DNA from 4 places in the Streptomyces sp. NPDC099050 genome. Region 1 is predicted to be linked to each of the others. Evidence: riboswitches for the same ligand, from Rfam matches in the RefSeq annotation. Region 1 holds a riboswitch; each other region holds the start of a gene.
What was found. Region 1 has a riboswitch for cobalamin ahead of ACIQV3_RS25440 (ribonucleoside triphosphate reductase). Riboswitches for the same ligand answer to the same signal wherever they lie in the genome.

Region 2: it holds a riboswitch for cobalamin, as region 1 does, so the genes downstream of both, ACIQV3_RS28385 (CbtB-domain containing protein) here and ACIQV3_RS25440 (ribonucleoside triphosphate reductase) in region 1, are expected to answer to the same signal.
Region 3: it holds a riboswitch for cobalamin, as region 1 does, so the genes downstream of both, ACIQV3_RS14770 (energy-coupling factor ABC transporter permease) here and ACIQV3_RS25440 (ribonucleoside triphosphate reductase) in region 1, are expected to answer to the same signal.
Region 4: it holds a riboswitch for cobalamin, as region 1 does, so the genes downstream of both, ACIQV3_RS34585 (ABC transporter substrate-binding protein) here and ACIQV3_RS25440 (ribonucleoside triphosphate reductase) in region 1, are expected to answer to the same signal.

The regions. Positions count from the first base shown of each region.
Region 1 covers NZ_JBIWAE010000016.1:69,566-73,133, reverse strand. Annotated here, with positions in the region: gene ACIQV3_RS25445 (glycoside hydrolase family 71 protein) at 354-1,520, shown strand; cobalamin riboswitch at 1,644-1,785, shown strand; gene ACIQV3_RS25440 (ribonucleoside triphosphate reductase) at 1,828-3,568, shown strand, end outside.
Region 2 covers NZ_JBIWAE010000019.1:72,932-76,499, reverse strand. Annotated here, with positions in the region: gene ACIQV3_RS28395 (histidine phosphatase family protein) at 1-95, opposite strand, end outside; gene ACIQV3_RS28390 (phytase) at 179-1,465, shown strand; cobalamin riboswitch at 1,582-1,718, shown strand; gene ACIQV3_RS28385 (CbtB-domain containing protein) at 1,757-1,975, shown strand; gene ACIQV3_RS28380 (CbtA family protein) at 2,005-2,757, shown strand; gene ACIQV3_RS28375 (hypothetical protein) at 2,798-3,142, shown strand; gene ACIQV3_RS28370 (alpha/beta hydrolase) at 3,286-3,568, shown strand, end outside.
Region 3 covers NZ_JBIWAE010000007.1:204,732-208,299, reverse strand. Annotated here, with positions in the region: gene cbiQ (cobalt ECF transporter T component CbiQ) at 1-200, opposite strand, end outside; gene ACIQV3_RS14775 (energy-coupling factor ABC transporter substrate-binding protein) at 204-536, opposite strand; gene ACIQV3_RS14770 (energy-coupling factor ABC transporter permease) at 545-1,240, opposite strand; cobalamin riboswitch at 1,269-1,463, opposite strand; gene ACIQV3_RS14765 (flavodoxin family protein) at 1,573-2,298, shown strand; gene ACIQV3_RS14760 (hypothetical protein) at 2,333-2,866, opposite strand; gene ACIQV3_RS14755 (SsgA family sporulation/cell division regulator) at 3,036-3,443, opposite strand.
Region 4 covers NZ_JBIWAE010000029.1:8,242-11,809, forward strand. Annotated here, with positions in the region: gene ACIQV3_RS34580 (FecCD family ABC transporter permease) at 1-609, opposite strand, end outside; gene ACIQV3_RS34585 (ABC transporter substrate-binding protein) at 606-1,598, opposite strand; cobalamin riboswitch at 1,636-1,782, opposite strand; gene ACIQV3_RS34590 (helix-turn-helix transcriptional regulator) at 1,792-2,787, opposite strand; gene ACIQV3_RS34595 (FG-GAP-like repeat-containing protein) at 3,123-3,568, opposite strand, start outside.

The sequences.
Region 1 (3,568 bases):
CCCTGTCGCCCCCCTGCCCGCGGCCCCCGGTGGCGGCCCCGCGCCCACCGCGACCGGCCCCACCGCCGCCGGTCCGGGCACCACGGCACCGCAGAGCCCGGCCGGGCCGTCCCCGGAGCCCGAGGGCCCGGGGGCCGGCAGGGGCGACGCGGTCCGCCCGTCCGGACCGCTGCCCTTCGACATGCCGCAGCCCGCTGCCCTGCGCTCCGGCGCCGCCGGCAAGAAGCTGGTCTTCGCCCACTACTTCACCCCGTACCCGCTCCCTGGACAACGCGCACGCCGACGTCGACTACTACGCCCGCAACTACCTGAAGCCGGACGGCGAGAACGGCAAGCACGAGCGTTACGGCGGCTTGCTGCGCGACCGGCCGCTGCCCGTCCCGCCCAAGGCCGGGAACTGGGAACTCGCCAACCTCCAGCAGGAGGTCCGTACGGCCCGCGCCGCCGGCCTCGACGGATTCACCCTCGACCTGCTCTCCCTGACCGGGAAGAACCGCGAGCGCTGCGAGCTCCTGCTGGAAGCCGCCCGTTCGGTGGACCCGGCCTTCAAGGTCATGCTGATGCCGGACATGACCTCCCTGGACACCGACGACCCGGCCGTGCTCGCCGACCTCCTCGCGGACCTCGGCAAGGCCCCGGCGGCCCACCGGCTCCCCGACGGCCGGCTGGTCGTCTCGCCGTTCAAGGCCGAGGAGCAGAGCGCCGCCTGGTGGACCCGGGTCATGGACGTCCTGAAGTCCCGGCACGGCATCCGTACCGCCTTCGTCCCGCTCTTCCTCGACTTCGGTTCGCACAGGGTTACGTTCGAGCCCATCAGCTACGGATTCTCCGAGTGGGGCAGCCGCAGTTACGTCGGCCAGGAGGGCTCCGCGCGCGACGTCCGGCGCGCCCACGCCGCGGGCAAGATCTGGATGCAGCCCGTATCGGTCCAGGACGCCCGGCCCAACCAGGGCATCTACGACGAGGCCGGCAACACCGCGACCCTGCGCGCCACATGGAACCGCGCCATCGAGGACGGGGCCGACTGGGTCCAGCTCACCACCTGGAACGACTACAGCGAGAGCAGCCAGTTCGCACCCTCCCTGCACAACGGCCATGCCTACCTGGATCTTTCCTCGTACTACCTCACCCGGTTCAAGACGGGCGGCTGGCCGAAGATCGTCCGCGACACGCTGTACCTGAGCTCGCGCACCCAGTTCGCCGCCGCGGACCCGAGCGGCGGCCAGTCGCTCGTGATGTCGCTGCGGGGAGGCAGCGCCGCGGCCCGGGACACGGTGGAGGTGCTGAGCTTCCTGACCGCGCCCGCGAGCATCCGTACGGCCGTGGGAGCGGCCGGGGACGCGCACGCCGCTCCGGCCGGGGTCCACTCCGAGCTGCTGCCCCTGGGTCCGGGCACGGGCTCGGCGGCCGTGGTGCGGAACGGCGGGACCGGGGCCCGGGTGGAGCTGCCCCACCGGGTGGACCGCACGGTGGAGGTCCAGGACCTCCAGTACCACGCCGCCACCAGCGGCCGGAGCTGAGTCCGCGGGGGTTCCCGCGCGAGCCGCAGGGGCTCCCGCGCGAGCCCGCAGGGCCCGAAGTCCCTTGCTCCGGGACCTTCGGCACCCCATATGTAGTGGTGGCATCTCGCACTCACATCCATATGTAGTGTTGGCTCTGCCGGTTCGGCGGGGCCTCTCCCCGACCGAGGCAACAGGGAACCCGGTGGGAATCCGGGACTGCCCCGCAACGGTGAATCCGCCCCGGCGGACGAGTCCGACACCTGCCGGCACGGGCGCTCGAGAGCGCCCGCCATTTTTCCGTGCCGAGCCTCGTGGGAGGGCCGCCGTGCCTGCTGTCGTCGATGCCGTAGAGACCGTGACCGAGTACCTGGACCGCCGGGACTGGCGGGTGAACGCCAATGCCAACCAGGGCTATTCGCTCGGCGGCCTCATCCTCAACGCAGCCGGCAAGGTCACGGCGAACTACTGGCTGGAACAGGTCTATCCCGCCGCCGTGGCCCGCGCCCACCGCGAGGGCGACCTGCACATCCACGACCTGGACATGCTCTCCGGCTACTGCGCCGGCTGGTCCCTGCGCACCCTGCTGACCGAGGGCTTCAACGGGGTACCCGGGCAGATCGACTCCGCCCCGCCCCGGCACCTGTCCTCGGCCGTCGGCCAGATCGTGAACTTCCTCGGCACCCTGCAGAACGAATGGGCGGGCGCCCAGGCCTTCTCCTCGTTCGACACGTACCTCGCCCCGTACGTCCGCCTCGACGCGATGACGTACGACCAGGTCAGGCAGTGCGTCCAGGAGCTCGTGCACAACCTCAACGTGCCCTCGCGCTGGGGCACCCAGACTCCCTTCACCAACCTCACCTTCGACTGGACCTGCCCCGAGGACCTGCGCGAGCAGGTCCCGGTGGTCGCGGGGGAGGAGATCGGCTTCGCCTACGGCGAGCTCCAGGCCGAGATGGACATGATCAACCGGGCGTACATCGAGGTGATGACGGAAGGAGACGCCACCGGGAGGGTGTTCACCTTCCCCATCCCGACCTACAACATCACCAAGGACTTCGCCTGGGAGAGCGAGAACGCCGAGAGGCTCTTCGCGATGACCGCCAAGTACGGGCTCCCGTACTTCCAGAACTTCATCAACTCCGAGCTCGAACCGAACATGATCCGCTCCATGTGCTGCCGGCTCCAGCTCGACCTGACGGAGCTGCTCAAGCGCGGCAACGGCCTCTTCGGAAGCGCCGAACAGACCGGCTCGCTCGGTGTGGTCACCCTCAACTGCGCCCGCCTCGGACACCTTCACGCGGGCGACGAGGAGCGGCTGCTGGCCGAGGTGGACCGGCTGTGCGAGCTCGCCAAGGACAGTCTCGAACTCAAGCGGATCACCGTCCAGGACCTCATCGACGGAGGTCTCTTCCCTTACACCAAGCGGTACTTGGGCACCCTGCGCAACCACTTCTCCACCATCGGGGTCAACGGGGTCAACGAGATGGTGCGCAACTTCAGCGGGGACGCGTACGACATCACCGCGCCCGAGGGCCACGCCCTCGCCGTCCGGCTCCTGGACCGGGTCCGGGCCCGGATGGTCGACTTCCAGGAGAGCACCGGCCACCTCTACAACCTGGAGGCCACCCCCGCAGAGGGGACGACGTACCGCTTCGCGAAGGAGGACCGGGCACGCTTCCCCGGCATCCTCCAGGCCGGCACCGACACCAACCCGTACTACACCAACTCCTCGCAGCTGCCCGTCGGCTGGACCGACGACCCCTTCGAGGCGCTGGAGCGCCAGGACGAGCTGCAGGGCAAGTACACGGGCGGCACCGTCCTGCACCTGTACACCCCCGAGAGGATCCCGACGGCGGAGGCCTGCCGCAAGCTGGTCCGGCGCTCGTTGGAGACCTTCCGGCTCCCGTACCTGACGGTGACCCCGACCTTCTCCATCTGCGCGGACCACGGCTACCTGGCGGGGGAGCAGCCCCACTGCCCCACGTGCGGGGCGGCGTGCGAGGTGTGGACCCGGGTCATGGGCTACCACCGTCCGGTGTCCTCCTTCAACATCGGCAAGAAGGGCG
Region 2 (3,568 bases), on a different contig from region 1:
CCCGCCTCGTCCAGAGGGGGGCTCACGAGCCGGACGCGTACGGTGGTGGGGTGCACCGTCCGATTGTTCCGGGGTTTCGCACCGCGTTCAACCATCGGCCACCTACCGGGCGCGGACATGACAATCAACCCGGCGAGCGTCTTCCCCTCAGGGTGAAACCCTCATGTAAGGAAGAACATTGACCCTCCGTTCGGCCGCCCGCGCCTCCGCACTCGTGCTGTGCACCGCACTCGCCGCGTCCGTCGCGCTCCCGGCACAAGCCTCCTCGATCAGCGGCATCCGCCCCAAGGCCGAGACCGCGCCGCTGTACGACGACGCGGCGGGCGGTGACGCCAACGCGGACGACCCGTCGATCTGGCGCAACGCCGCCGATCCGGGCCGCAGCCTGGTGATCGCGACCGCCAAGCAGGGCGGTCTGCGGGTCTACGACCTGGAGGCCCGGCAGGTCCAGTCGCTGCCCGCCCCGGCCGGACCGGGCGCCGACGACGCTCCCGGCCGCTTCAACAACGTCGACCTGGTCAACGGTCTGCGGCTGGGCGGCGGGCGCGCCGACGTCGCGGTGGTCAGCGACCGTGGCAACGACCGCCTGCGGATCTACCGGATCGACCGGAACCGGCCCGGCGGCCCGCTCACCGACGTCACCGACCCGGCGGCGCGACCGGTCTTCTCCGCCGACCAGGCCGAGATCAACGAGCAGCAGACCGCGTACGGCCTGGCCACCTGGACGGACCGGAAGACCGGCCGGTCCTACGCGGCGGTGAGCCAGCGCAACCGCACCCGGATCGCCCTGCTGGAACTGGTCGCCACCCCCGCCGGCACGGTCGACTACCGCCAGGTGCGCACGCTCGACCTGCCGTCCTCCTTCCGCCTGCCGAACGGCGCCTCCTGGACGCCCTGCGGTGAGCCGGGCGAGCTGCCGCAGATCGAGGGCATGGTCGTCGACCCCGCGGACGGCACCCTGTACGCGGGGCAGGAGGACGTCGGCATCTGGCGCATCGACGCGGGCCTCACCGGCACGCCGAAGCTGATCGACAAGGTGCGCGAGTACGGCGTCCCCGGCACCTACGACGAGGAGACCGAGGAGTGCGCGCCCGGCGCCGATCCCGGCTACGGCGGCAAGCGCCTGACGGCGGACGTCGAGGGCCTGACCCTGGTCACCGAAGCGGACGGTGACGGCTACCTGCTCGCCTCCAGCCAGGGCGACGACACCTTCGTCGCCTACGACCGCGAACGCGAGGACCACAACGAGTTCGAGGGCGCCTTCCGGATCACCGCGGCCTCCGCCATCCTCGACGGCTCCGAGGTCTGCGACGGCGCCGCCGCCCTCAACGCCCCCCTCGGCACGCGCTACCCCCGCGGTCTGCTCGTCGTCCAGGACGGCCGGGAAACCCCCGGCGACGGCGACCGCGAGGCGACCGGCTTCAAGTTCGTCGACCTGGGCGAGGTGGTCGACGCCATCGGCTGATGCCACCAGGGTGTCGACGGGCGGGGCGGCGGGGCGGCGGGGCGGCGGGTGAGGTCGGGCGGGGCGGCGGGGCGGCGGGTGGGGCGGAGCCCTCCGGAGACGCCCTGTAAGGGGACCATAAAGAGCGGTACGGTGGCGGACGACAAGACGACGGTATGACGGAAGTCCGGTTGAGAATCCGGCACGGTCGCGCCACTGTGAATCCTCCCGGAGGGGGAGGAAAGTCAGACCCGCCACCGTCGTCGCAAGCACCACTGACCGGGACGCGTGTTCCCTCTGGAGGTTCCTGCCATGGCCGACTCCGCCGTGCCCACGACTGCCGCCCCGCCGGCCGTCGCACCCATCTCCCTCAACGCTCTGGCCCCTTGGGCGCTGTTCGCCGGCGTCCTGATGCTGGTCCTGCTCTACCTCGTCGGCGCCGAGCAGGGCGCCACCGCGATCTTCGAAGGCGACACCATCCACGAGTGGATGCACGACGGTCGCCACCTCCTCGGCTTCCCCTGCCACTGATCCGCCGATCGCAAGGGACCGATAACTCCATGAACACCATTTCCCCCCGCGCGCTCCTCGTCCGGGGCATGCTCGCCGGCCTGCTGGCGGGCGTCGTCGCGTTCCTCGTCGCCTACTTCCTCGGTGAATCCCGGGTCGACGCGGCGATCGCCCTCGAGGAAGCCGGAGCCCATGACCACGGCGGCGCCGAGGCCGCCCCGGTCAGCCGGGCCCTGCAGGCCACGGCCGGGCTGGGCACCGGCACCCTGCTCTACGGGATCGCGCTCGGCGGCATCGCCGCGCTCGTCTACTGCTACGCCCTGGGCCGGATCGGCCGCTTCGGCCCCCGGGCCACGGCGCTGCTGGTCTCCGGCGGCCTGTTCGTCACCGTCTCCCTGGTGCCGTTCTTCAAGTACCCCGCCAATCCGCCGGCCGTGGGAGACCCCGAGACCACGGTCCAGCGGACCACCCTCTACGTCCTGATGCTCGCGCTCGGCCTGCTGCTCGCGGCGGCCGCGCTGATCCTGGGCCGGCGCCTCGCGCCGCGCCTGGGCAACTGGAACGCCTCGGTCGCCGCCTCGCTCGCCTTCGTGGCTGCCGTCGGCATCGCCTACGCGCTGCTTCCGGGCGTCAACGAGGTGCCGGGAGGCTTCCCGGCGGCGCTCGTCTGGCAGTTCCGGCTCGCCTCGCTCGCCATTCAGGCCGCGATGTGGAGCACTTTCGGCCTGGCTTTCGGATTTCTTGCCGAACGGGCCCTTGCCTCCGCCCCCACACCCAAGGAGGCTGTACAGCCTGCGAGTTGACGTCTTGCGTGCGAGTGACTGAAAGGCTGGTGACGGCGCGGTGACGACGGCGACCCGAGAGTTCGGGGACCACCGAAGACCCAAGGGCCGCCGTGAGGGGCCGCGACGCCCGCACCTGCCCCGGCTGCCGACCCGGCAGCAGTGGCGGGGCGTGCGGGAGTGGCGGGGCTGGACGGGCGCCGCCCCGTTCTGGCTCAATGCGGTGCTCCTGCTGCTGACCCCGTTCACCAGCGTCACCCTGCTCGCGCAGGTCGGCATCATCGCGGGCCTCACCGCCATCGGCGGCCTGGCCCGCCACCTCTGGTCGGGCGACTACGGCCATGCGGCCATCCACTCCGCCGCCGTGCTCATGGGCGCGGCGGCGGTGACGGTCGTCGTGGTCTGACGACGCGGGGCGCGGCGGGACGCGGCGAGGCGTGGTGAGACGGGGCGGGGTGAGACGGGGCGGGCGGTTCGGGGGGCTAGCCCCCGGACGACTGTCCCGGCTGCCGGATGTAGCGGCGGCGGACGCTCAACCATGCTGGTTTCATGACCAGTTACCGCAGCAGGACCGTACTCGCCGCCCTGGCCGCCACGGCCGTGGCGGCCACGCTGACCGGCGCCGGCACCGCCGGCGCCGCGGCCGCCGCCACCACCCGCGACGCCGCCCGCCCCGCCCTGGACTGGGCGCAGTGCACGCACAAGGGCCACCTCGACGGCCAGCAGTGCGCGAAGCTGTCCGTCCCCCTCGATTACGCCGACCCGGCCGGTCCGCGGGTCGAGCTCGCCGTCTCCCGGCTGCCCAGCACCCGTCCCGCCGCCCGGCGCGGGA
Region 3 (3,568 bases), on a different contig from region 1:
AAGGCCCGCCAGAGCTGCCGGCCGGCCACTCCGGCCGGGCCGAGCAGCACGGCGAGGGTGGCGGCGGCCACCAGCGGTCCGCCGGGCCAGGGCGGCAGGCACACGGCGGTGACCGTCAGCCCGATCCCGAGCAGGGCCTTCTCCAGGGGGTGCCGGCCGCGCCAGCGACTGCTGTGCGCGGCCACGTCGATCGGCAGCACCGCCTAGGCCTCCGGGGCGGTGCCGTCGGCAGCGGCGGCGGCCGCCCCCTGGCGGCGGCCCTTGCGGACGCCGAAGTAGTAGGCGAGCACGCCCGCGCCCAGTGCCGCCTGCAAGGCGAACAGTGCGGACTCGACCTCGCCGGAGGGGGGCTCGTAGAGAGGGGAGAACCAGGGCTCGTAATCCGGCTTCAGCTCGGTGATCGCGGCCTCCGCCTGCGCGTCGGCGCCCGCGAAGGGCTCCTCCTTGCCCTCGCCCAGCCCCAGGGCGATCGGCAGCACGGCCAGCGCCGCCACCAGGAGCAGCAGCAGGCCGTTGATCTTCGTGTTCTTGGACATTCCGCTCATCAGGCCGCCGCCTTCTCTCCGGAACGGGTGGCCGTCAGCTTCGCGACGCCCAGTCTGACCAGGTCCGACTTGCTCGACGCCATCAGCAGCCGCATCACCAGGACGGTCAGCAGCCCCTCGCTCACGGCCAGCGGGATCTGCGTGACCGCGAAGATCCCCCCGAACTTCGCGAGCGAGCCCGCGAACCCGGAGGCCGGGTCCGGGAAGGCCACGGCGAGCTGCGCGCTGGTGACGCAGTAGGTGATCAGGTCGGCGAAGAAGGCGCCGAAGAACACGGTCACCATCAGCGGGAGCCCGGACCTGCGCAGCAGGCGGTAGACGGCGTAGCCCGCCCACGGGCCGGCGATGGCCATCGAGAAGACGTTGGCGCCGAGGGTGGTGAGCCCGCCGTGCGCCAGCAGAAGGGCCTGGAACAGCAGGGTGATCGTGCCGAGCACCGCCATGATCGGCGGCCGGAACAGGATCGCCCCGAGTCCGGTGCCCGTGGGATGTGAGCAACTGCCGGTCACCGAAGGGATCTTCAGGGCGGACAGGACGAAGGTGAAGGCCCCGGAGGCCCCGAGCAGCAGCGTGCTCTCCGGGTTGGCCTTCACCTCGCGGGTGAGCGCGCGGACGCCGTGGACGACGAAGGGGGCGGACACGGCGCCCCAGGCGACCGCGTGCAAAGGGGGCAGGAACCCCTCGGCTATATGCATGAGTAGGGAGACCTCTCCAGCACCTCGTGGATGGACAACGCGCCCCGGCCGGTCTCCTGGCTCACGGGTTGACGTCCATGCCCCGCCTTCCCGGGCAGCGCGGAACCTCCCGCGCAGCCCAGTGGCTTTCCCGCAGGAGTGGAGCCGGACTTCCCGATCACAGTGGCGAGGGCCGCACCGGTTTCTCACCGGTTTCCCGAACACCAAGGCCCGCTGACCCTAGTCGGCCGCACGGACCGCTCACAAACCCGCCCCCGTCGTACCGGGCCGCGACGGCCCCGGACGGGTGCGGCCCGGTGGCGGCTCCGACGGGCCCCGGCGAGGCTGGGCGGGTGGCTACCGACCCCGCGAAGGACCTCGACTACTCCGATCTCACCGCCGTGTACGTCAACTGCACGCTCAAGCGGTCGCCCGAGCCCAGCAACACCGAGGGCCTGATCGGCAAGAGCCGCGCGGTGATGGAGGCGGCCGGGGTCCGGACCTCGCTCATCCGGGCCGTCGACCACGACATCGCCACCGGTGTCTGGCCCGATATGACCGAACACGGCTGGGAGGGCGATCAGTGGCCGGTGCTCTACAGCCAGATCATGGACGCCGACATCCTGGTGCTGTGCGGCCCGATCTGGCTCGGGGACAACAGCTCGGTGATGAAGCAGGTCATCGAGCGGCTCTACGCCTGCTCCTCGATCCTGAACGACCAGGGCCAGTACGCCTACTACGGGCGCGTGGGCGGGGCGTTGATCACCGGCAACGAGGACGGCGTCAAGCACTGCGCCATGAACATCCTCTACAGCCTCCAGCACCTCGGCTACGCGATCCCCCCGCAGGCCGACGCCGGATGGATCGGCGAGGCCGGACCCGGACCCTCGTACCTGGACCCCGGATCCGGCGGCCCCGAGAACGATTTCACCAACCGGAACACGACCTTCATGAGCTGGAACCTCATGCATCTGGCCGCCCTGCTCAAGCGGTCCGGCGGGATGCCGGCGCACGGCAACCAGCGCTCCCTGTGGGACGCGGGCTGCCGCTTCGACTTCCCTAATCCCGAGCACCGGTAGCGGCCGGGCCCCGTATCCCGCCGGCGGTGCGCGCTCAGCAGACGTTCGGGTGCGCGATGTCCAGGACGAAGCGCTCGGGGGCGTGCAGCTTGAACGAGGTGTAGGCGGGCTTGGTGTCGAAGGCGGCGCCGAAGGTGACGTACCCCTCGTAGTCGCCGGTCAGGGCGATGCCCTTCAGCTTGGGCAGGTAGATCTTGAGGAGCTTGGGCCCGCGGTAGACGCTGTTGCCCGCGTCGTCGTGTCCGGCGGCGGGGTTCAGGCGGATCTCCAGGAAGTACCGCCCGGCCAGCGGAACGGGCTTGCCGGACCCGTCGTAGATCAGCTTCGGGACGGGGGTGACGGTGACCTCGGGTACGTATCCCTGCAGGTCGATGACCACCCGGTCGTACGTGCAGTGACCGCCCCAGCGGGCATTGACGACGAGCGGAGTGACGGTGGCGGTGGTGGCCGGCGTGGTGGGGGTTGCGGTCGTGGCTGCGGCGGAGGCCGGTGCGGCGAAGGCCAGAGTGGCGGCGAGCAGTGCGCCCAACCCCAGTGCGGTGGCCTGCCGGCGGCGTGGACGGTTCATGGCGTCCCCTCGATTCCGAGAGACGGGGAACGGTGTCATCCGTGAAGACGCGCCTGGTACGGCTGCGGTTGCACCGGGTTCACCGGGTTCACCGGGTTCATCCGGTCTGCCGGCTCCCGTCGGTGGCGCCGGTCCCGGCCGCTCCCGCCCGCTTCGCCCGCTTGCCGGTTCAGCTGGGCAGGAGGGAGCTCAGCTCGGCGTCGAGGTCGTAGTACAGGTGCTCCCGGCCGCGCGGCACCAGCTCGGTCATCCGGCGGCACAGCGCCTGTACGTCCTTGGCCCGGGCGGACATCACGCAGGACTGCGCGCCGTTGCTGAAGGCGAGGAACACCCGCGGCTCGGTGCCCTTCCAGCGCGGCCACACCTGGATGTCGCCCTCGCCTGTGGCGCAGACCTGGCCGTCGAGCAGCAGCTCCCGGGAGAAGACCCAGTGGGCGAGGTGCATGCCGGCCCCCTCGAAGTCGAGGGAGATCTCGTAGGGCCGATCGCTGCGGTACACGAAGACGCCCCGCACCGGGGCGGGCGCGGGAGCGGCCTCCAGGCGGAGCGGGAGGACGCGGTGTTCGGTGCCGGTCATGCGGGGCGCCTCTCTCTCGGGGTGGGGTCCCGCCGGCGCACGTGCGTCGGGCCCACTTGGGCAAGCTAGCCCACCTTCCGGCCGCCCGTCCGTGGCCGAAGGTCCCCTTCGGCCGGGCCGCTCGG
Region 4 (3,568 bases), on a different contig from region 1:
CCCGCCGAGCCCGCCGAGGGTCCAGAAGAGCACGCTGCGCATTTGATCGGGATGCGCGGCCAGCACCAGCACCAGGCTGGTCAGGGCGGACAGCACGTACTGGACGGCGACTCCGGCGAGGATCAGCCGGCCGGTGGTCATGGAGCCGCCGCGCCGGGCCATGGCGTAGACGGCGACGAGCGCGCCCATCGACCCGGCGAACGCGGCGAGCGGTACGGCGGTCCCGCCCGCGAAGCCGAGGAACCCGGCGCCGAAGACGATCACCAGCACCGCTCCGGCCGAGGCCCCGGAGGAGGCCCCGAGGAGGAACGGGTCGGCCAGCGGGTTGCGTACGAGCGCCTGGAGCACGGTTCCCGCGACGGCCAGTCCCGCGCCGACGACGGCCCCGAGCAGGACGCGCGGCATGCGCACGTCCCACACGATCGCCCCGAAGGCGCCCCCTCCGGCCCGGGGCCCCGGCCCCGCGAGCACGAGGTCGAGCACCTCGCCCGGGGGAATCCGTACCGGCCCCAGGACCAGCCCCGCCAGGGCCGACGCGGCCAGGGCGGCGGCGAGCAGGGCCAGTACGACCGGGGTACGGGTGAGCGTACGGGCGGCCAGGAGCCTCACGCGGCGTCGGGGTGGAGCTGGGCGCCCAGCGATTCGACGGCGTCCGCGACGCGTACGCCGAGCACGGCGGAGGACAGCGGCAGCACGACGAAGCGCCGGTTCTTGACCGCGGGAACCTGCGCCAGCGCCGGGTCGTTCAGCAGGCGCTGCTTCTTGGCTTCGACGGTGGTGCCGCCGTAGTCGTAGATGAGGACGACCTCGGGCTTGCGCTCGATGACCTTCTCCCACGACACGTCGCCGAAGGTGTCCTCGAGGTCGGCGAACACGTTCGTGCCGCCCGCCAGCGAGACGATCTCGTTGCCGATGCCGTTGCCGCCGGAGGTGAAGGCGGAGGCCTCGCCCGAGTCGTAGACGAAGACGGCGGGCCTGTCCTTGTCCTTCACGCGCGCGCTGACGGCGTCGATGCGGCGCTGTTCGTCCGCGATGAGCCGCTCGCCGCGCTCGGGAACGCCGAAGGTACCTGCCACCTCGGTGATTTCGGTCCTGAGCTGGTCGAGGCCGACCTTGCCCTCGGTGCAGTACTCCACGCTCAGGCGGGAGTTGACTCCGGACTTCGCGAGTCCCTCGCGGTCGCGGCCCTGCGCCTTGTCGAAGGCGCTGGAGTAACCCCCGTACACGAAGTCGGGGTTGGCGCCGAGGAGGACCTCCTGGGAGGGGTACTCCTTCGCCAGCACCTTGATCTTGTCGTACGCGGAGCGGTAGGCGGGCAGTACGGCGTCGTCCAGGTAGGCCGTCCCGACCGTCTTCCCCTCCAGCCCGAGGGCCAGGAGGATCTCGGTGGCGTGCTGGTTCATGGCGACCGCACGCCGCGGCGGGGCCTGATAGGTGCTGGTGACACCGCAGTTGGTGACCGAGTACGGGAAGCCGGGCGCGGCGCCCGCCGCCGGCTTCGCGTCCTGCGCCGCGGGCGGTCCTCCGCACGCGGCCAGCGGTATCAGGAGGGGGACGGGCAGGAGCGCGCGCAGCAGCGCACGGGGGAACGAAGACATGGCGAAGCCTCTCCGGGGGATCCGCGTCCCCTGGTCGAACCGAAAGAGGCGGTGCGTCAGTGTCTGACTCCCGGATCCCCGCGCGGCAAGCGCGGGGATGTCCGGTCACAGTGGCGGGACCGCACCGGATTCACACCGGTTTCCTGTCCTGCACCGCCTGGATAACCCGGCCCAGTGTGCCAGAAGGACGACGTCAGCGTTCCGCGCGCACCGTGCCGGCCACCCGGGAGGCGAGGGCACGCAGCGCCTCGTCGGAGGAAGATCCGGGCTCGGCCGTGTAGAGGTACAGGGTCTGGTCGGGGTCGTCCGGGAAGGTCAGGGACTCGTATTCCAGGGCCAGTTCACCGACGACGGGGTGCCGGAACCGCTTGGTGCCGTGGGTGTGTTCGAGCACGTCGTGCCCGGCCCACCAGCGCCGGAAGTCCCGGTCGAGCGAGCCGAGTTCCTCGACGAGCGGACTCAGTTCCGGATCGTACGGGTGCCGGCCCGCGTAGAACCGCAGCGCGGCCACGGCTCCGCGCGCGGCACCCTCCCAGTCGGCGAAGAGCGCCCGGGCGGCGGGGTCGCGGAAGAGGAACCGCGCGAGATTGCGGCCGCGTTGATCCGGGGTGCGCGACTCCGGGGTGCTCGACTCCGGAGTGCTCGCCCCCGGAGTGCGCGACTCCGGAGTGCGCGACCCCGGAGCGCCGGGACCCGGGGCTCCGAAGTCGGCGTACAGGGCCTCGGCGAGCCGGTTCGCGGCCAGGACCTCGAGCCGACACCCCATGATCATCGCAGGGGTGCCGTCCTCCAGGGCGTCCAGGACCCGGTACAGGCCCGCCCGGACCCGCTGCGGGCCGCCGGCCTCCACGTGGCCGGGGACGCCGGCGGCGCGCCCGGGGTCGGTGGCTCGCTGGGGCCGGGCCAGCTCGAAGAGGTGGGACCGCTCGGTGGCGTCGAGCCGCAGCGCCCGGGCCACCGCGTCGAGGACCTCGGTGGAGACGTGCTGGGTACGGCCCTGCTCCAGCCGGGTGTAGTAGTCGACGCTGACCCCCGCGAGCTGAGCGACCTCCTCGCGCCGCAGCCCGGGCACGCGCCGCCTCCCCGGGTGGGCGGCGGCCCCCACCTCCTCGGGACCGATCCGGGCACGCCGGGAACGCAGGAAGTCCCGCAGGTCGGAACGGGGCTCGCGCCCGGCGGTGGCGGTCATTCCCCCAGGCTAGGCGTTCGCCCCGGGTTCCTCCGGCACCTCCGCACCAGTCCGGCCGGCTTCGCACCGGGCCGGAGGCGGGGCGCTGCGCGACGACCGGCCCGGGCCGGCCCCGCAGCCAGGGCGGCCGCTGCGAACCGACCCGCCACGCCTCCGCCACCGCACGGCCCATCGGGCGGCCCGCCGAGCCCGACGGCCCACCCGCGAGCCCCGGTCGGCCGCCCCCCTGCTCCGGCGCTCCGCCACCCTGTTTCCAGGCCAACCTCTGCCCGACGTACTGAGCCGGGCAACCCCGGGGGCCGGGCACATCTGCCTCATGACCGGCCGGGCCGCTCCTAGAAGAGGCCCTTGTAACCGCCGAACCCGGTGGCGATCTTCGTGGTGGCCAGGAGGCCGCCCTTGCCGTCTCCGCTGTTGCGCAACAGCTCTCCGGTCGTGTTCCGGGACACGACGTCGGCCTTGCCGTCGCCGCTGATGTCACCAACGCCGATGAACTGCACCCGGCCGCTGGCCCAGCCCGCTTCCTTGACCTGCACCCGTGCCTTGAAGGTGCCGTTGCCGGTCCCGTCGAGCCGCCACAGAGCGTTCGCCGCGTCCACGGTCAGCAGATCCCCGCGGCCGTCGCCATTGAGGTCGCCGGCCCCGACGACGTGCTTGTACGCCTTCCAGCCCCCGGGAAGCCTGACCCGCGGCTTGAACACCGAACCCGCGTCCTGCGCGAACAGGTAGAGGTACCCCGTGGTGGTCTCCCGGGCCAGCAGGTCCGCCCGCCCGTCGCCGG